3 regions of the Streptomyces sp. NPDC050263 genome follow, and region 1 is predicted to be linked to each of the others. Evidence: riboswitches for the same ligand, from Rfam matches in the RefSeq annotation. Region 1 holds a riboswitch; each other region holds the start of a gene.
What was found. A riboswitch is a leader RNA that binds a small molecule or an ion and turns the genes downstream of it on or off. The one in region 1 is predicted to bind cyclic di-AMP.

Region 1 (6,648 bases):
GTGCCGTCGGCCCGGTCGCGGGTTTTGCCTCTGGGGCAAGGGATTTGCCACAGAGGCAATTCCGGCGTGCAATGGGGGCATGAGCTCGCCCGAATCGGAGGCGCTTCCCGTCGTCGCCCCCCAGCTGCGCGCCCTGCGGCGCCGGTCCGCCCTCACCCTGGAGGCCGCGGCCGCCGTCGCCGGGCTGTCGCCCGCCCATCTCTCCCGGCTGGAGACCGGGCAGCGGCAGCCCTCACTGCCGATGCTGCTCGCGCTCGCCCGTGTCTACGGTACGACCGTCTCGGAGCTGCTCGGTGAGACGGCCTCCGACCGGGACGCCGTCGTCCGCGCCGCCGACAAGGAGCCGACCCACGCGGGCGGCTGGACGTACTGGCAGGCCGGCGCCTCCGGGCGCGGGATGCAGGCCCTGCGCGTCCACGTCCCGTACGGCTCCCAGGGCGACATCGTGCGCGTGCACCCCGGGGAGGAGTGGCTGCACGTCCTGCGAGGGCGGCTGCGGCTGCGCCTCGGCGACACCACCGACCTGCTCGGGCCCGGGGACAGCGCGCACTTCGACTCGCTGACCCCGCACCGCATCGCCGCGCAGGACGCCGACGGGGTCGAGCTCCTCTTCGTGCACACCCTGCTGCAGAGCCCCACGGCCACCCTGTGCCTGGGCCCCAACCCCTCGGAGACCGGAGTGACGTCATGAGCAACCTCGAGGAGAAGATCCCCCGCGCCCTCTGGATCCGGCTGATCATCTACATCGCGATCGGGCACGTCTTCGCGGCGTTCCTCTGGCTGCTGTTCGAGGCGGGCGCCAACCAGTAGGCCGGCCCTTGTGCGCACGGGTCGGCCGGTTCAGCCGAGCAGTCGCTCGCGGAGCCGCTCGCGGGTCTCGGGGGAGAGCCCGAGGCCCTCCTCCAGATAGGCGTCGACGCCGCCCCAGGTCTCCTCCATGGTGTCGAACGCCGCCGTGAGGTACTCCACGCGGGCGTCGAAGAGGGGGCTGAGCAGTTCCATGACCTCGGGGGAGTAGGCCTCGGCGGAACCGGCGCTGCGCCGTACCTTGTAGCGGCGGTGCTTGGCGTTGGACTCCAGGTAGTCGGTGACGATCGCCTCGCGCTCCACGCCCAGCGCGAGCAGCGTCACCGCGATGGACAGGCCCGCGCGGTCCTTGCCCGCCGCGCAGTGCATCAGGGCCGGGACGCTGTCCTCGGCCAGCGAGTGCAGCACGCGCGCGTGCTCGGCCGTGCGCTCCTTGACGATCCTGCGGTAGGAGGCGATCATCCGGCCCGCGGCCTTGCCGTCGGCGAGGGTCTCGCGCAGCTGGTCGAGGTGGCCGTCCCGGACCATCTTCCAGAACTCGGAGCCGTCCGCCGGGTCCGACAGGGGCAGGTTCAGATTGCGCACGCCCGGCAGCTCGACGTCCGGGCCCTCCAGTTTCTGGTCCGCGGCGTTGCGGAAGTCGAAGATCGTGTGCAGCCCGAGGCCGGAGAGGAACGCGGCGTCCTCGTCGGTCGCGTGCGCGAGGTGGCCGCTGCGGAACAGCACGCCGGGCCGCACGCGCCGGCCGTCGGCGGTCGGCAGACCGCCCACGTCCCGGAAGTTGCGCACGCCGGCCAGCTCGGGCTCGGTCGACGGGATCTGCTGCGTCACAGGGCCTCCCCTCCTGTCGGGCCCGTCGGCGCGGCTCGTGGTGGCCGACGGGACACCCTCCAGGACGATACGACATGGCTTCCCCGGGCAACGGGTTGTCCACAGGCCGGCCGCCCGGACGTCCGCGCAGGTGAAGACTCGTTCGCGGACTCTTCGGCGGACTCGTCGGCCGAAAGTTGCCCAGGGGGCCGACCGCATTCGATGATGTTGGTGCTTGATCGCACCTGTTCGAATTAGTGGGGGTTTGATGCCCGAGATCGCCGACAACGGCCGTACCTGGCTCCTTTCGGGGCCCACGAGCAGCTACGCCCTCCATCTCACCGAGGCCGACGAGCTGGTCCACCTGCACTGGGGTCCGGGCATCGCGCTCGCCGACGCCGAGGCGCTCGCCGCGCTGCCGCCGTCGGAGCGGGGGGCGTCCTTCGAGTCCCCGCTCGACGGACGCGAGGAGTACCCCGTCGAGGGCGGCCCCCGCTTCGCGCGGCCCGCCCTGTCCGTGCGCACCGACGAACGGCGCGGCACCGAGTGGACCTTCGAGGCCCACGAGAGCGACGGCGACGAGCTCAGGCTGCGCTTCCGGGACGCCGGTCTCACCGTCACCCTGCACTACCGGATGCGCGGCGACGTCGTCGAGCGCTGGACGACCCTGCGCAACGACGGCACGCAGCCGCTGGAGCTGCTGCGCGCCGACTCCGCCACCTGGACCCTGCCCGAGCGCGAGGACTGGCGGCTGTCCCAGCTGCACGGCCGCTGGGCCGCCGAGTCGCGGCTCACGCGCTCCCCCCTCACCTACGGTGAGAAGGTCATCGGCAGCCGCCGCGGCCACACCGGCCACCAGCACCTGCCGTGGGTCGCCCTGGACACCGACGCGACCGAGGAGCGCGGCGAGGTCTACGGCTGCGCCCTCGGCTGGTCGGGCTCCTGGCGGATCGCCGTCGCGCAACTCCCCGACGCGCGCGTGCAGATCACCGGCGGCGCGGGCTACGACGACTCGGGCCTGCTGCGGCTGGCGGCCGGCGAGTCCTTCACCACGCCCGTCTTCGCCGGGCTGTGGAGCGACGCCGGCTTCGGCGGCGCGAGCCGCGCCTGGCACGCCTACCAGCGCGCGTACGTCGTCCCGGACGCCGAGCAGGACCGGCCGGTGCTGTTCAACTCCTGGGAGGCCACCTACTTCGACATCTCCGAGGAGCAGCAGGCGACCCTCGCCCGGCGCGCCGCGGCGATCGGGGTCGAACTGTTCGTCGTCGACGACGGCTGGTTCGGGGCGCGCACCGGCGACAACGCCGGGCTCGGCGACTGGCGGCCCAACCCCGACCGCTTCCCGAACGGCCTGAAGCCCCTCGCGGACTACGTGCACGCTCTCGGCATGCAGTTCGGCATCTGGGTCGAGCCCGAGATGGTCAACCCCGACAGCGAGCTGTACCGGGCCCACCCCGACTGGGTGCAGTTCCAAACGGGACGAAAGCGGACGGAGTTCCGCAATCAGCTCGTACTCAACCTCGCGCGAGAGGATGTCCAGGAGTATCTCTGGCAGCAGCTCCACGGGCTTCTCTCCAGTGCCCCCGTCGACTACGTCAAGTGGGACTTCAACCGCTGCTTCACCGACGCCGGCTGGCCGGACGACCCCTACCCGCAGCGCCTCTGGGTCGACCATGTGCGAGCCCTGTACGGCCTCCTGGACCGACTGCGGGCCGCCCACCCGGGCGTCGCCTTCGAGTCCTGCTCGGGCGGCGGCGGACGCATCGACCTGGGGATCATGAGCCGTACCGACCAGGTGTGGACCTCCGACAACACCGACCCGCTCGACCGGCTCGACATCCAGCACGGCTTCAGTCAGATCCACCCCGCCCGGGTCATGGCCGCGTGGGTCACCGACAGCCCCAACGCGCAGCTCAACGGCCGGACCAGCTCGCTGCGCTTCCGGTTCGTCAGCGCCATGGCCGGTGTGCTCGGCGTCGGCGGCGACCTCTCGGAGTGGGGCGAGGAGGAGTTGGCTCAGGCGCGGGAGTGGGTGGACCTCTACAAGGACATCCGGCCCCTCGTGCAACACGGCGACCTCTACCGGCTGCGTCCCCCGGCAGGCGGCCTGAGCGCCGTCCAGTACGTGCGCGGCGACGAGAGCGTCGTCCTCGCCTGGCTCCAGGCCCAGCGGTTCGGGGAGCCCGTACCGGCGCTCCGGCTGCGCGGACTCGACCCGACGGCGTCGTACGAATGCCGCGAAACGGGCGAAATCCACCGGGGTGCGGTGCTGTTGCACCATGGGCTGCGCACCGGCCTGAAGGGCGACCTCGATGCGACGGTTATCCGACTCCGTCGCATCTGAGCTTTCTGTCCGAATTGGATCCTTAATTCCAACTCGCTCCGGAATAAAGGATCCTGGAGGGCTGTCACGTGAGGAGCGTCATATCCGTGACCGTACGTCGTACGTCATGTTCACGTAATTCATGCGCTTTTCAAGGGTATTCAGTGAATCGCGGGCGTTTGGATTCACGGAGCGTGACCGGGAATTCTCGCAGCAGATCAAGAGAAATGCATTAGCCGTGCAACCTCTGCTTGTCCCCGTGCGTCTTGGTCGCTTACGTTCCACACCAATCCGGACGGATGCCTAATCCTGCCGCCGCCCGGAGTCCGCACACCCACCCGTCCACGGCAGGAGCGGGGGACCCACAGGCACAACCGCCTGTTCCGGTCCCGGAACAGGCTTGGGGTAAAGCCGCGCCTCGGCGCGGCCGGGCATCTCCAGCTCGCACCCGACAGCTCACCTCGCAGGCGCCGGAGAGGAATTCGCCATGCCCGCGAAGGGTAAGCACCGCCGTCCGAAGACCCAGCGCTTCACTCGTTCCATAGCCGTCGCCGGAACCGGCGGCGCAGCGCTCGCCCTTCCGCTCATGGGCGCCACCGGCGCCCACGCGGCCCCCGCCCAGTCCGCTTCCCAGTCGGTCGCGCAGACGGTTTCGGAAAGCGCCGTGCAGGCCGCTCCGGTCACCCGGAAGACCGCCGCCGCCAAGACCTACATCGTGCGGTCCGGCGACTGCCTCTCGAAGATCGCGGACGAGCAGAACGTCAGCGGCGGCTGGCAGAAGCTGTACCAGGACAACCGCGCGGCCGTCGGCGACGACCCCTCGCTGATCCACCCCGGCCTCAAGCTCTCGATCGGCAAGCGGGCCGCGACCGGCACGACCGAGTCGTCCGGTTCGTCCTCCTCTTCGGGCGGCTCGTCGTCGAAGTCCTCGACGTCCTCGAAGTCGTCGAAGTCCTCGAAGTCGTCCGACTCGAAGGCCTCCACCTCGTCCTCGTCCTCGAAGGCGACCACCCAGGCCGCCGAGAGCGGCACGAGCGCCTCCAGCGGTTACCGGCTCCCCGTGGCCGGCGCCTCCGTCGGCACCGCGTACCACGTGGCCGGCAGCATGTGGTCCAGCGGCTACCACACCGGTGTCGACTTCGTCGTGCCGACCGGCACCTCCCTCAAGGCCGTGGGCGCGGGCACCGTCGTCTCCGCGGGCTGGGGCGGCGCGTACGGCAACCAGGTCGTCATCAAGCTCGCCGACGGCTACTACGCCCAGTACGCCCACCTGTCGCAGCTGTCGGTCTCGGCCGGTCAGACCGTGACCGCGGGCCAGCAGGTCGGTCTCTCCGGCGCGACCGGCAACGTGACCGGCCCGCACCTGCACTTCGAGATCCGCACCACGCCGAACTACGGCTCGGACGTGGACCCGATCGCCTACCTGCGCTCGCACGGAGTCTCCGTCTAGAGCAGGTCCCGGTCGTCCGACCCCCGCTGACGACCCACCGCCTGACACGCAGCCGAAGGCCGGACCCCGATCCCCGGGTCCGGCCTTCGGTGTTTCCGTAGGCGTTTCCTTGATCGTTTCATTGCGCTGGTGTGGCATGCGTATGGCAGCCCCATGGCATCCGTTTTCGCCCCATCGACAGCCGGGCCAGAGTGAGTACACAGTGATCTCCGTCAGGGGGCAAGCGCTTTCTACCGCTCTTCGGAGGTCTCGTGTCCGGCATCGTCCACCGACGCACCGCCGTCTTCGAGTGCGCCGCGACCAGTGCCGTCCACACCCTGTGCGACGTCTCGTCGGTCACCGTGCCCGCGCAGGTGTACGTCTCCGTCGACGGCGGCCCCGAGCGGCTGTACGCCGTCGACCGCGGCGACCGCGGCGACCTCGGGATCACGGCGACCGGGCGGGGGCCGCACACGGCCGAGCTGTCCGTGAAGGACGTCTTCTCACGGGTGAACCGGTGGGCCCCGCCGCTGGAGTCGGGGGTCGCGCTGACCGGGATCCGCGGCCGCCTGCTGGAGCGACGTGCCGTGAGAGCACCGGAGTCGGTCTTCTACGGCGACTTCGTCACCCAGGGTGTCCTGGCGCTCTGCGCGGACGACGCCTCGGACTGCGCCGACGGGACGGCCGCCCACCCCACCCCGGTCGCCGACGCCCTGCACGCCTCGCTCGCCCAGGTAGGCTTCGGCCGCCAGGGTGTGCTCCAGGCCGGCCACGGGGGAGTGCCGGCCGCCGGTGACGCGTACGGCTGGAACTGCGCGGGCTCCCCGGCCCGGCCGGACCGCGACGCCGACGTGATCGTCGTCAACCAGGGCGCCGACGACACCGCGTTCGGCTCGGCCGAGTTCCGCGCCGCCTGCCGCGCCCATCTCGAACGTCTGCGGGCGGCCGCACCGTACGCCCGCCTTCTCGCCCTGCGTCCCTTCGGCGGAGCGCACGCCGCCGACATCGTCGCGGTGGTCGCCGAACTCGCCGACCGGCGCACGGAGTTCGTCGACGCCACCGGCTGGCTCGCGGCGGCGGACGGTGACTTCCACGACACCGTCCACGCCGAGCGCCCAGGGCCACCGCACGGCGGCCGACCGCCTGATCCCCCTCATCGGAAAGCCCGTGAAGGAGCACCGGTGAACGCCACCCGCCGTCGAAGAACCGTCGCCGTCACCGGCGACCGCACCGCCCCGCACCTCTACACCTCCACCGAGCCGGCCGCCAGCCGCGGCCG
Region 2 (6,648 bases), on a different contig from region 1:
CAGTACTGGAGGCACATCTTCACCGCGACCTCGACCGACACCGACCCCGAGTCGGCCAGGAAGACATGCTCCAGGCCCTCGGGCGACATGTCGACAAGCAGCTTCGCCAGCCGGACGGCGGGCTCGTGCGTGAGCCCGCCGAACATCACGTGGCTCATCCGGCCCAACTGCTCGCGCACGGCCTCGTCGAGCACCGGGTGGCGGTAGCCGTGGATCGCCGACCACCACGACGACATGCCGTCGACCAGCTCGCCCGAGCCGTCCGCCGGCCGCAGCCGCACCCCGCTCGCCGACTCCACGACGAGCGGGTCCACCCGGCCGGGCATCGGCCCGTACGGATGCCAGACGTGCCGCCGGTCGAGCTCCAGCAGCTCCGGGACGTCGAACGAGGGCAGCTCAGGCATTGGGCGCGAGATCGGTGCCGGCGCCCCGACGGCGCACGGCGACCAGGTCCGTACGGGGCTCGCTCGCGGCCGGCGCGGCAGCCGCCGTCCCGCAGACACCGCCGCCCTCGTGCGACCCGCAGCCACCGCCCTCGTGCGACCCGCAGCCGCCCCCCTCGTGCGATCCGCACCCGGCGTCGGCGTGCGAACCGCAGCCGCCGCCACCGTCCGCCGTCACCCGGTGCTCCGGCAGGGTGACCTGCTCCGCGCCCTCCACCTCGAACCCGGCGTCCGCGATCATCTCAAGGTCGGCCTTGCCGGCCTGGCCCTCGGTGGTGAGGTAGTCGCCGAGGAAGATCGAGTTGGCCAGGTGCAGGGCGAGCGGCTGCATCGAGCGCAGATGGACCTCGCGGCCGCCCGCGATGCGCACCTCGACGTCCGGGCACACGAACCGCACCATCGCCAGGATCCGCAGACAGCGCTGCGGGGTGAGGTTCCACTCCTTGGCCAGCGGGGTGCCCTCGACCGGGATGAGGAAGTTGACCGGCACCGAGTCCGGGTCCAGCTCGCGCAGCGAGAAGACGACGTCCACCAGGTCCTCGTCCGACTCGCCCATGCCGGCGATCAGACCCGAGCAGGCCGACAGACCGGCCGCGTGCGCCTTCTGGACCGTGTCCACCCGGTCGGCGTAGGTGTGGGTGGTGGTGATCTCGCCGTAGGTCGACTCGGACGTGTTCAGGTTGTGGTTGTAGGCGTCGGCGCCCGCCTCGCGCAGCCGCTCGGCCTGGCCGTCGGAGAGCAGCCCCAGACAGGCGCACACCTCGACGCCCTCGTTCTGGTCCTTGATCGCCTTGATGGTGCCCGCGACCCGGTCCACGTCCCGGTCCGTCGGGCCGCGCCCGGACGCCACCAGGCAGACCCGCTTGGCCCCGCCGGCCAGCCCGGCGGCCGCGGCCCTGGAGGCCTCGTCGGGCTTGAGCCAGGCGTACTTCAGGATCCCGGCCGTGGAGCCGAGCCGCTGGGAGCAGTAGGAGCAGTCCTCGGGGCACAGCCCCGACTTGAGGTTGACGAGGTAGTTGAGCTTCACCCGGCGCCCGAACCACTGCCGGCGCACCTTGCCGGCCGCGGCCACCACATCGAGCACGTCGTCGTCGGAAGTGGCGAGGACGGCCAGCGCTTCCTCGCGGGTCGGCAGCTCGCGCCGAAGCCCCTTGTCCACCAGCGTGTTCAGCAGGTCCATGAGAGCCGATCCTGTCCTACGCACCTGCTTCGGGCCAAGGTAGGGATCGCACAACACACCCGGTTCGACGTGTGGGTATTGCCACACCGTGGGTGGGCGGCCCGGCCGCTAGGGTCTGTCCGCTACCTACAAAATCCCCGGAGGACCCATGGCGTTCGGCTGGATCGACGAGCAGGCGGAGCTGCGCCGCCGGGCCGGACTCGTACGGACGCTGCGGCCCCGTCCGGCCGACTCGCCGCTCCTCGACCTCGCGAGCAACGACTACCTGGGCCTGGCCCGCCATCCCGAGGTCGTCGAGGGGGCCGCGGCGGCCGCCCGGACCTGGGGCGGCGGCGCGACCGGCTCCCGGCTCGTCACCGGCACCACGGAGCTGCACGGCGAGCTGGAGCGGGAGCTGGCGGAGCACTGCGGGTTCGAGGCGGCCCTGGTCTTCTCCTCCGGGTACGCGGCCAACCTCGCCGCGATCACCGCGCTGGCCCCGCACGGCTCGCTGATCGTCTCCGACGCGGGCAACCACGCCTCGCTCATCGACGGCTGCCGGCTGGCCCGCGGCACCGCCCAGGTCGTCGGGCACGCCGACCCGGACGCGGTGCGCAAGGCGCTCGGCACCCATGAGGGACCGGCCGTGGCCGTCTCCGACACCGTCTTCTCGGTCGACGGAGACGCCGCCCCGCTGGCCGCCCTCGCGGCCGCCTGCCGGGCGCACGGCGCCGGACTGGTCCTCGACGACGCCCACGGCCTCGGCGTGCTCGGGGACGGCGGACAGGGCGCTCCCCACGCGGCGGGTCTCGCGGGCGCCGACGACGTCGTCGTCACGGTCACGCTGTCCAAGTCGCTCGGCAGCCAGGGCGGCGCGGTGCTGGGCCCCGCGCGCGTGATCGACCATCTGGTGAACGCGGCCCGCACGTTCATCTTCGACACGGGCCTGGCCCCGGCGGCGGCGGGCGCGGCCCTGGCGGCCCTGCGGCTGCTGCGCGGGGAGCCGCAGCGGGCGTCACGCGCGCGTGCGGTGGCGGGCGAGCTGCACGCACGCCTGACGGCCGCGGGCCTGGAAGCGGTGCGTCCGGACGCCGCGGTCGTCTCCGTGCGTGCGCCGTCCCCGGAGGAGGCCGTGCAGTGGGCGGCGGACTGCCGCTCGGCAGGCCTGGCCGTGGGCTGCTTCCGTCCTCCCTCCGTGCCCGACGGCATCTCACGCCTCAGGCTGACCGCCCGGGCCGACCTCTCCGGGGCCGAGCTGGAACGCGCTGTACGGGTGATCGGCGAGACGCGACCATGAGTCGGCGTGACACGGCCGTGGGTCGCCGCTGACTGGTGGGTCGGTCGCCGCTGACGGGTGCGCCGACTACTGCGGTGCGGTCAGCGCAACGCGGCGGTGAAACCCGTCCAGCTCTCGGGGGAGAAGAGCAGGGCGGGGCCGGCCGGGTCCTTGGAGTCGCGTACGGCGAGCAGACCGGCCCAGGGGCCTGCGGCCGGCCGGGCCGTCTCGACGCAGTTGTTCGCTCCCGTGCTGTAGCTGCTGCGCAGCCACAGCACAGCCGGGAGCTGGTCGGGATCGGTACTGGAAGGTACGTTCCGCGGTACTGCGGACATGGTGCCTCCTTACGCGCCGCCTGCTATCGCGGCGATGTAATCCGATGAGTCCCCGGGCGAAAGGGCATGCGCCCGAAGGGCGTTGAAGGCCTCGGTGTAGGCCTCGAGGTGTTCTTTCCGTTCCAGATAGAGGCTACTCGTCAAGTGGTCGAGAACAACCACATCCAGATCAGAAGTGCGCGAAAATGAGAAGATAACGAAAGGTCCGGTTACGCCGATATGCGCCCCGGCGGCGAACGGAAGGACCTGTAGCCGCACTTGGGGCAGTCGGGCGGCCTCCACGAGCCGGCCGAGCTGTTGCGCCATCACCTCGGGGCCGCCCACCTCCCGCCGCAGCACCGCCTCGTCCAGCACCGCGTTCAGCTCCAGCGGCGGCTGCGCGCGCAGCACGTCCTGCCGGGCCAGTCGCACCGCGACCAGCGTGTCGAGCTGCTCCTCCGTGACGCCCTCCACCGCGGCCCTGGTCACCGCGCGGGCGTACTCGGGAGTCTGCAACAGCCCCGGTACCACACTTGTCTCCAGCGTGCGCATCGCGCTCGCCTGGGATTCCAGGCTGATGAAGTCCCGGTAGGTGGGCGGCAGCACCCCGCGGTAGGCGTGCCACCAGTGGTCCCGGCCGCCGCTGCCGTCGGCGCCGGCCAACGCCAGCATCAGCTCCCGCAGTTGCGGATCGGCCACCCCGTAGGCGTCGAGGAGTAACCGCACATCGGCCGGTTTTGACCCACTGGTGCCCGTCTCGATGCGGCTCACCTTGGACTGGTGCCAGCCCACGAGCCGGGCGGCCTCACCACTGGTGAGGCCCGCATGGGCGCGCAGATTGCGCAGTTCGGCGCCCAGCTTCCGGCGGCGTACCGCGGGTCCGTGCTGCACGGGCTCCTCCTTACTCCTTACGGGCCGTCCAAATACGCTCTGCCGTCGCAGAGTTCACCGCATTGAGCGACAGATATATGCATATCTTGGTGGATCGCCACCCGTGACCGGCGCGGTAATGGCAGTCTGGCGAAGAAGCACCAGTCCGGGACCGTACTCGAACCTTCCGCTCCGTGTCGGACCCCGGTCCCATGGGAAAGGGACGACGTCGCCATGGCAGATCACCTGGAAGCATCCGTCATTCTGCCGAGCGATCCCGCCTCGGTCTCCACAGCCCGCGGTTTCGTGGCCGGCACCCTCGGAGAATGGGGTCTGCCGGCGGACACGGAGACGGCCGACGCCATCTTGCTGATCGTCTCGGAACTCACCACCAACGCCGTACAGCACACCTTCGGTCAGTCACCCACCTTCACGGTGGACCTCGTCCTCGACCGTGACGAACACTTGCGCATCGGTGTCACCGACAGCCACCCGCGTTTCCCCAAACGACTGCCGGCCGCCGTCCAGCAGGACAACGGCCGAGGCATGGTGATCATTCGCTGGCTGACCGCGGAGTGCGGCGGCAAGCTCAGAGTGCGGCCCACCCGGGAGGGCGGCAAGACGGTCACCGTCGAACTCCCGTGGACGTCCGCGGCGGCGGAGCCGGTGGCCGGAGCCCTGGCGGCACAAGCCCCGGCGGAGGGCGAGATCCCGGGGCGATGACGGCGCGTCCGGACGCCGCCACCGCCTCGGACAGGTCCTTAGCGGACCCGGCCGTACCAGACGCTCTTGGTCCAGATCTTCTGCAGTTTCACCACGTCTCCGGTCTTCGGCGAGTGCCAGATCTTGCCGTTGCCCGCGTAGATCCCGACGTGGTACACGTTCGAACCCGAGTGGAAGAAGACCAGGTCGCCTGCCTTGCGGCTCGACGCCGAGATGTGCTTGGTCTTGTTGTACTGCTGTGCCGCCGTACGCGGCAGGCTCTTGCCCGCCTTCTTGTACGAGTACAGCGTGAGCCCCGAGCAGTCGAACCTCTTCGGTCCGGTGGCCCCGTACTTGTACGGTGCGCCCTTCTTGGAGGCCGCGATCTGGAGCGCCTTCGTCGCCGGTGTGGCGGCCGCGGCGTCCGAGGCGAGCCCCGGGACCACGATCGTGCCGCCCACAGCGGCGATGGCGAACGCCGAGGCCGTACCGGCCCGGACCATGAGCGACGGGACACGATTGAGCGCAGTCATGCGCAACCCTTCGTCAGCCGCCTGTGAAGGATGACCTGTCGGATTCGGGCTGACAAAGTTGCCCGGCCGCAACTGCGGCTTCACCCCAAGGGCTGCTCGGCCCGGCGCCTCCCATGCGGAGACGATCGTTCCGGCGACCCGTCGTGCCTGGGTCCTCCACTCCTGCCGATGCACTTCTGTCGACCGGGCATCCGGGCGGCGGCAGGACTCGGCGTCCGCCCGGACCGCCCCGCCGCTTGTGGCGGGGGCTTGTCGTCAGTCAGGGATCTTGGCTCACTCATGTCCGAAAAACCCAACGGAACCGGGGATTTGTGGGGTTACTCACCACTCACCCGTTCGGGTGGACACCCTGATGGCCGATCAGCTGTCAAGGACGCCAAAGGGCCCCGGACCAGCGACGGAGCCTTTTGTTCCGCCCGAAAAGAACGCTTTTGCGCAACTCCGGCGAGCCCGAAAAGCAACGGCCGCTACGCCGAACGGGGGTAACCCGTCCGGTCCGTTTCAACTCCGGTCCGGACGTCTCGTTCGGGGCGCGCGCCGCCCGGACCGGAGCGCGGCCCGCGTCGGCTGCCGGGCCGGACGCCGGGTCAACTGTCGGAGAGCGGAGGCACCGTGACGCGCGCCGTCCGGCGCTCCCCGTCCAGGACGCGCAGCGCCCGCGCGAGGGTCGGCGCGTGCAGCTCGCTCTCGCCCCGCTGGTGCATCAGCGTCAGCGCGTCGCGCAGCGCGGTCGCCTTGGCCACCAGCGCCTGGGCCGCGCGCAGTCCGCGGTAGGTGTCCCCGTGGTGGGCGGGGTTGATCCGGCCGAGCAGGTCGACCACGTCCAGGTAACCGTCGATCAACTCGGCCTCTGCGTGCGTCAGGGCGGGCAGCGGCGGAAGTTCGGGCACCATCGGCGGCTCACCTCCCGCCCTGCGTGCCGGCCGCGGGCCTGCGGCTCGGGATGATGGCGTCCACCAGGCCGTACTCCAGGGCCTCCGGGGCGGTGAGGATCTTGTCCCGCTCGATGTCCGCGGTCACCTGCTCCGGCGTCCGCCCGGTGTGCCGGACGAGCATCTCCTCCAGGCTCGCCCGGATGCGGGCCAGCTCCTCGGCCCGGATCGCGAGATCGCTGGTCTGTCCCTCGACGGGCCCGGGCAGCGACGGCTGGCGGATCGTCATCCGCGCGCCCGGCAGTGCGAACCGCTTGCCCGGCGTGCCGGACGCGAGCAGCACGGCGGCGGACGAGCCCGCCTGGCCCAGGCAGGTCGTCTCCACGTCGCAGGTGACGTACCGGATCGTGTCGTAGAGGGCCGTCATCGCGCTGAAGGAGCCGCCGGGGGAGTTGATGTACAGCGCGATGTCCCGGTCC
Region 3 (6,648 bases), on a different contig from region 1:
CGCGCACGAAGTCGTCCCGGTTCTCCGCGTCCCGGGAGGCGGAGGTGGCGACGAAGCGCAGCCGCTCCGCACCGTGCTCCTTGATGACGGCCGCGTACTCCCGGCAGGCCGCGAAGGTCCGCTCCAGCGCCTCGGGCGCGAGCCGGCCGGTGCGGTCCACCCCCTGGCCGAGGCGGACGATCGTCATCCGCCGGTCCAGCTCGACGAGCTCACCGGTCTCCGGGTCGCAGTCGGCGACGAGGAGGCGGATGGAGTTGGTGCCGCAGTCGACGGCAGCGACACGGGTCATGGTGGAACGCCCTTCTGTATCTCGGCCTGTCCCGGGGTACCCCCTCCGGGGGAGTTCGAGGACGAGGCCGTTCAGGCCGAAGCGGGGGCCTGGGGACGGCAGCCCCCAGAGACGGGACGGTGAGAGGCGGTCACTGCTCAGCGGCGAGCGTCACGCAGGCGCCCTTGCGCCACCACTGCGGCAGCATCGCCAACGCCTCGTCGCCGAGCGGGTTCACGCCCGGCCCGGCGGCCAGCGAGTGCGCCACGAGCACGTGCAGGCACTTCACCCGGTCCGGCATGCCCCCCGCGCTGGGAAAGTTCTTCAGCTCCTCGATCTCGTCCCGGCGCCGGATGTAGTCCTCGTGCGCGGCACGGTAGGAGGCGGCGAGCTCCGGGTCGGTCGTCAGCCGGTCCGTCATCTCCTTCATCACGCCGTTGGCCTCCAACGTGCCGATCGCCGAGTTGGCCTTCGGGCACGTCAGGTAGTACAGCGTCGGGAAGGGCGTGCCGTCGGGCAGGCGCGGCGCGGTCTCGACGACGTCCGGCTGTCCGCACGGGCAGCGGTGCGCGATCGCGCGCAGGCCGCGCGGCGGGCGCCCGAGCTGCTGCTTGAAGGCCTCGACGTCCGCGTCGGTGGGCTCGGTGCGCGGGGTGGTCGGCGGGGCAGTTTCCATGCCGTACGAAAATCTCTCTGTCGGTTCAATGCTGTCACTGGTGTCACTGGTGTCACTGGGAGGCGGCGTCCGACTTGTCGACGCCGTCCCAGACGTTCGAGTACCAGGGGCGGTCGGCCGCCCCGAGGTCGGCGCGCGACTGCCTGACCACGTCCGGGTCGATCACGACGTAGCCGGTCTCCCCGGGCAGTACGTAGTGCAGCCGCAGCCGGATCTGCTGCTCGGCGTACGCGTCGTCCTGCCAGCGGGCCTTGAGGTCGCGCAGCTGCTCGACGCGCTCGCTGGCCTGCTGCTTCTCGCGTTCCAGGTCGGCGATGTCGGCGCGCTGGGAGACGTACTGGCGCATCGGGTAGGCCAGGGCCACGATCAGCGTGCACAGGACGAGCGCCAGCAGGGCCGCCCGGCCGGTGAGGCGGGAGCGGCGGGCCTGACGCTTGGTCTGGGAGCGGTAGACCCGGGCCGCGGTCTGCTCGCCGAGCAGCTTGATCCTGGTCGCGGTGGAGAAACGGTCCCGGTCCTTCACGGCCATGGGTCTTCCCCGCCTCCCGCTCTCACACGTGCGTACGTCCCCGCACACGGTACGGGACCGGGTACGGGGACGTACGTACGACGCTTCCTACTGTTGCCTGTCAGCCCTTGAAGCGGGGGAAGGCCGAGCGACCGGCGTACACCGCCGCGTCGTCGAGGATCTCCTCGATGCGCAGCAGCTGGTTGTACTTGGCGACGCGGTCCGAGCGGGCCGGGGCGCCGGTCTTGATCTGGCCGCAGTTCACGGCGACGGCGAGGTCGGCGATGGTGACGTCCTCGGTCTCGCCGGAGCGGTGGGACATCATGCACTTGAAGCCGTTGCGCTGGGCGAGCTCGACGGCGTCCAGGGTCTCGGTCAGCGAGCCGATCTGGTTCACCTTGACGAGCAGGGCGTTGGCGGAGCCCTCCTCGATGCCGCGGGCCAGACGCTCCGGGTTGGTGACGAAGAGGTCGTCGCCGACGATCTGGACCTTGTCGCCCAGCTTCTCGGTGATGACGTTCCAGCCGGCCCAGTCGTCCTCGTACAGCGGGTCCTCGATGGAGACGAGCGGGTACGCGGAGACGAGCTCCTCGTAGTACTCGGTCATCTCGGCGGCCGAGCGGGACTTGCCCTCGAACTCGTACTTGCCGTCCTTGTAGAACTCGGACGCGGCGACGTCGAGCGCGAGCGCGATCTGCTCGCCGGGGACGTAACCGGCCTGCTTGATGGCCTCGACGATGAGGTCGAGGGCGGCGCGGTTGGACTCCAGGTTCGGGGCGAAGCCGCCCTCGTCGCCGAGGCCGGTGGACAGGCCCTTGGTCTTCAGCACCTTCTTGAGGGTGTGGTAGACCTCGGCGCCCCAGCGCAGGGCCTCGGAGAAGGACTCCGCGCCGATCGGGGCGATCATGAACTCCTGGATGTCCACGTTGGAGTCGGCGTGCGAGCCGCCGTTCAGGATGTTCATCATCGGCACCGGCAGCAGGTGCGCGTTGGGGCCGCCCAGGTAGCGGAACAGCGGCAGATCGCTGGCCTCGGAGGCGGCGTGGGCGACGGCGAGCGAGACGCCGAGGATGGCGTTGGCGCCGAGGGAGCCCTTGTTGTCGGTGGCGTCCAGGTCGAACATGGCCTGGTCGATCAGGCGCTGCTCGGTGGCGTCGTAGCCGACGAGCTCCGGGCCGATCTGCTCGATGACGGCGAGGACGGCCTTCTCGACACCCTTGCCGTGGTAGCGGTTCGGGTCACCGTCGCGGAGCTCGACGGCCTCGAAGGCACCGGTGGAGGCGCCGGACGGAACGGCGGCACGACCCGTGCTGCCGTCGTCGAGGCCGACCTCGACCTCGACCGTGGGGTTGCCTCGGGAGTCCAGGATTTCCCGGGCTACGACGACGTCGATGGACGGCACGAGCATCTCCTTCTTGGGATGTGACGCTGAGAGTGCGGGGCCCGTGGGCCTTGCGACTAGAGCCTAACCGCCCGAGGGGCGTCGGCAGCCGACCGACCGCCCTGTGGACGAACTGACCGTACACATTGTTCCCGCCCGGAACAAAGGGGAAGTGACAAACAGCCAAAGAGAAACCCCGCTCCGGCGCGTACGGGGGAACACGCACCGGAGCGGGGGGCCCGTGGGGACGGGGGGTGACCCTCACGAGGTCTTCAGTGTGCGGACCCCGCCCATGAGGGCGCTGTGACCTCCCTGGGAGCCGGATGTCACTTCGGGAGCGGGGGCCCGCTACGGGAGCCGGGGCTCACTTCAGGTGCAGCTGCTGGCCCGGGTAGATGAGGTCGGCGTCGTCGACGATGTCCTTGTTCAGCTCGAACAGCTTCTGCCAGCCGCCGGCGACCTTGTGCTTCTCGGCGATGGAGCTGAGGGTGTCGCCCTTGACGACCTTGTACTCGCCGTCGCCCTTCTCGACCTTCTTGCCGGTCGGGGTGGTGACCGTCTTGGAGGCGGCCGGGCGGTCGGTCGAGCGGGAGGCGCTCTGCTCCTCGGTCGAGCGGGTGCTGGTGCTCGTGTCGCTGCCGGAGGAGCCGGAGGACTCGGCGCTGCCGCCGTCGTAGGCGGCGCCGGACAGGCCCGTGCCGCAGACCGGCCAGGCGCCCTTGCCCTGGCCCGCGAGGACCTTCTCGGCGACGGCTATCTGCTGGGCCTTGGAGGCCTGGTTGGCCTGCGCCGCGTACTGCGTGCCGCCGTACGCGGCCCAGGTGGAGGCGGAGAACTGCAGGCCGCCGTAGTAGCCGTTGCCGGTGTTGATGGACCAGTTGCCGCCGGACTCGCACTGGGCGACCTTGTCCCACTCGGCGGCGGTGGCGGCGGAGGCGTTGCCCGCCGCCATGAGCGGGGCGGCGATGGCGACACCGGTGACGCCGGCCAGCGCGGCGACGCGGGTGGCCTTGGACGGACGGCGGTGCTTGCCCTTACCGGAAAACAGCATGGTGGATCCCCTCACCGACGCCTGCGAGGTGAGCTGTCGGGTTCGGGCCGGTTGAGTTGCCCGGCCGCGCACCTCGCGGTGCGCGGCTTCACCCCGAGCCGGTTCCAGCGTCAACCGCTGTCCCCGGCACTTACCTTGGGTCCCCCGCTCCTGCCTACGGCGCTTGACGCGACGACTGTTCCCGGGCAGCCGCTGGCAGGACTCGGCGTTGCGACGACCGGGGCTCGGATTGCCGAGCGGCCTTGACCGTAGCCACGTGATCCGCGGAAATTCAAAGACGATCAGGGCTTCTGAGACTCATCCCACACTTTCACCAAACCGGACATTCTGGAGCGAAGTGTGACGTGAACTCCCGGCGTTTTTCTGTGCGTTCCTGCCCTATTGAACCGCTGTGTCGAGGGTCTGACCGGGGGCGATGTCGCTCGGGTCGGCGCCGATGACGTCCTTGTTCTCGGCATAGAGGGCCTGCCATCCGCCGTCGATGCCAAGGGAGTCGGCGATGGAGACGAGCGAGTCACCTCCCTGGACCACGTAGGCGACCGCGGCATGCCGGCCGGTGGAGGCGGGGGCAGTGCCGTCCACGGCGGCGCCGTCCACAGCGGTGGCGGCCGGGCCGGTGGCGCTCTTCGTCGTCGGGGCCGCGGCCGGGGCCGCGGTCGGGGCCGCGCTCTCGTCGGCGGTCGCGCCGCGGTGTTTGCCGGAGCCGAGGGAGCCGGTGTCGACGAGGCTCCAAGAGCCCGCATCCTGGAACGACTTGTCCGAGTTGCCCGAGTCGTCCGCTTCCGACGTCGCCGAGGGGGAGCCGTCGACCTCGGCGGAGTCGTCCGCGGCGGCGGAGGACGAGGGGGAGGAAGGCGACGAAGGGGACGAGGGAGGTGAACTGGAAGAATCTGCGGACGAGTCGGATGTCTCGGACGATCCCGTCGAGCTGCCGTCGGCACTCGACGAGCCCGAAGAGTCCGAAGAGTCCGAGGAACCCGAAGAGTCCGAGGAGTCTCCGTCCAACCCCTTGGACAGGTCGGACAATCCGGACGAGGAAGACGAGTCGGACGAGTCGTCCGCCACGCCGGTGTCCACGTCCAGCGCGCCGTTCGCCTGGGTGAGCCCGGAGGTCAGCCCGCAGGTGCCCCACGCGCCGACGTCCTCGGCGGCGAGCAGCTTCTGCGCCACGGCTATCTGCTGGTTGCGGCTGGCCAGGTCAGGGCTCGTCGCGTAGTCGAGTCCGCCGTACGTCTCCCACTGCTTCTGGGTGAGGCCCAGTCCGCCGCGCTCGCCGTCGGCCTTGCCGACGGCGCTCCACGAGCCGCCGGTCTCGCACTGCGCGACCTTGTCCCACACCGTGCCGTCGGCGGCGCTCGCGCCGGAGGCGGCCAGCAGCGGGATGGCGATGGCGGAGCCGGTCACTCCGGCGGCGACCAGGAGGGCCGGAGCCTGACGGGGGCGACGGTGACGACCGTTCCCGGAGAGCATGCGAGGGCCTTTCTCTGGACAGCGGTGACCGGCGCGACGGGTGCGACTGACGCGTCGCGCTGACGAGCGAACGTATCGGCACACGATCACTTGTCACAAGTTAATGCCGCGCAGATCACGTGAAGATCACAGAGTTGAGGGTCGGTCACCTTCGCCTCGCCGAATGGTCACACTCCGGCTGACAACCGGTCAGGCATGTACCGGAGTGAACTCGACCGGCAGGGTCCGCAGTCCGCGCATGATGAGCCCGCCACGCCACCTCAACTGGGCCGGGTCCTCGGCCAGTCGGAGGTCGGGCAGCCGGGTGAGGAGGGCGGCCAGCGCGGTCTGGCCCTCCAGGCGGGCCAGCGGCGCGCCCAGGCAGTAGTGGATGCCGTGGCCGTAGCCGAGGTGTTGATTGTCACGGCGGGACAGATCGAGGCTGTCGGGGTCGGCGAAGCGGGCCGGATCGCGGTCGGCGGCCGCCAGAACGACGAGGACGGGGTCGCCCTGCGCGATGTCCTGCCCGCCGATGCTGAGCGGCTCGGTCGCGAACCGCCAGGTGGCGAGCTCCACGGGGCCGTCGTAGCGCAGCAGTTCCTCGACGCCGGTCTCCAGGAGGGTGCGGTCGCCGTCGGCCTCGGTGAGGGACCGTTGGAGGCGTTCGCGCTGCTCGGGGTGGGTGAGGAGGGCGTAGGTGCCGTTTCCGATGAGGTTGACGGTCGTCTCGAAGCCGGCGAACAGAAGGATGAAGGCCATGGCCGCGGCCTCGTTCTCGGTGAGGTGCTCGCCGTGGTCGGAGGCGCGGATGAGGCCGGAGATGAGGTCCTCGCCGGGCGCGGGTTCGGTCGGCAGCTCCGCCCGCTTGCGGTGGATCAGCTCCAGCAGATAGCCCCGCATCTTCTTCACCGACCGCGCGACCCCGCCCCGGGGCCCTCCCCCGTGCCGGATCATCATGCCCGCCCAGTCCCGGAAGTCGTCCTGGTCCTCGCGGGGGACGCCCAGGAGGTCGCAGATGGCGTAGATGGGGAGAGGGAAGGCGAAGTCGTGGATGAGGTCGGCCTCGCCCTTCGCCGCGAACCGGTCGATGAGCTGATCCGTCAGCTCCTGGACGCGGGGCGCGAACTCGGCGACACGGCGGGGCGTGAACGCCTTGCTGACGAGCCGTCGCAGGCGGGTGTGGTCCGGCGGGTCGATGTTCAGCAGATGCGTCATCAGCTCGGCCTTGCGCTCACCGGGGATGCCGGTCTTGCCCTTGGCGTGGGCGGGTTCGTCGTGATGCGCGGGGTTCTTGGAGAGCCGCGGGTCGGCGAGC

Region 2: linked by a shared signal. The riboswitch ahead of AB0J04_RS43505 (C40 family peptidase) and the one ahead of AB0J04_RS02235 (LysM peptidoglycan-binding domain-containing M23 family metallopeptidase) in region 1 are both predicted to bind cyclic di-AMP.
Region 3: linked by a shared signal. The riboswitch ahead of AB0J04_RS43175 (transglycosylase family protein) and the one ahead of AB0J04_RS02235 (LysM peptidoglycan-binding domain-containing M23 family metallopeptidase) in region 1 are both predicted to bind cyclic di-AMP.

What each region holds. Positions count from the first base shown of each region.
Region 1 covers NZ_JBFAKW010000003.1:117,131-123,778, forward strand. Annotated here, with positions in the region: gene AB0J04_RS02215 (XRE family transcriptional regulator) at 80-691, shown strand; gene AB0J04_RS02220 (DUF6126 family protein) at 688-810, shown strand; gene AB0J04_RS02225 (tyrosine-protein phosphatase) at 841-1,638, opposite strand; gene AB0J04_RS02230 (alpha-galactosidase) at 1,886-3,961, shown strand; cyclic di-AMP (ydaO/yuaA leader) riboswitch at 4,266-4,423, shown strand; gene AB0J04_RS02235 (LysM peptidoglycan-binding domain-containing M23 family metallopeptidase) at 4,428-5,390, shown strand; gene AB0J04_RS02240 (SGNH/GDSL hydrolase family protein) at 5,642-6,648, shown strand, end outside.
Region 2 covers NZ_JBFAKW010000195.1:3,886-10,533, reverse strand. Annotated here, with positions in the region: gene AB0J04_RS43535 (adenosylmethionine--8-amino-7-oxononanoate transaminase) at 1-404, opposite strand, end outside; gene bioB (biotin synthase BioB) at 397-1,623, opposite strand; gene AB0J04_RS43525 (8-amino-7-oxononanoate synthase) at 1,772-2,899, shown strand; gene AB0J04_RS43520 (DUF397 domain-containing protein) at 2,980-3,213, opposite strand; gene AB0J04_RS43515 (helix-turn-helix transcriptional regulator) at 3,223-4,083, opposite strand; gene AB0J04_RS43510 (ATP-binding protein) at 4,297-4,785, shown strand; gene AB0J04_RS43505 (C40 family peptidase) at 4,824-5,297, opposite strand; cyclic di-AMP (ydaO/yuaA leader) riboswitch at 5,301-5,505, opposite strand; gene AB0J04_RS43500 (hypothetical protein) at 5,885-6,190, opposite strand; gene AB0J04_RS43495 (ATP-dependent Clp protease proteolytic subunit) at 6,198-6,648, opposite strand, start outside.
Region 3 covers NZ_JBFAKW010000190.1:5,995-12,642, reverse strand. Annotated here, with positions in the region: gene AB0J04_RS43195 (Ppx/GppA phosphatase family protein) at 1-289, opposite strand, end outside; gene AB0J04_RS43190 (DUF501 domain-containing protein) at 420-944, opposite strand; gene AB0J04_RS43185 (septum formation initiator family protein) at 997-1,473, opposite strand; gene eno (phosphopyruvate hydratase) at 1,574-2,860, opposite strand; gene AB0J04_RS43175 (transglycosylase family protein) at 3,198-3,884, opposite strand; cyclic di-AMP (ydaO/yuaA leader) riboswitch at 3,888-4,056, opposite strand; gene AB0J04_RS43170 (transglycosylase family protein) at 4,263-5,354, opposite strand; gene AB0J04_RS43165 (cytochrome P450) at 5,544-6,648, opposite strand, start outside.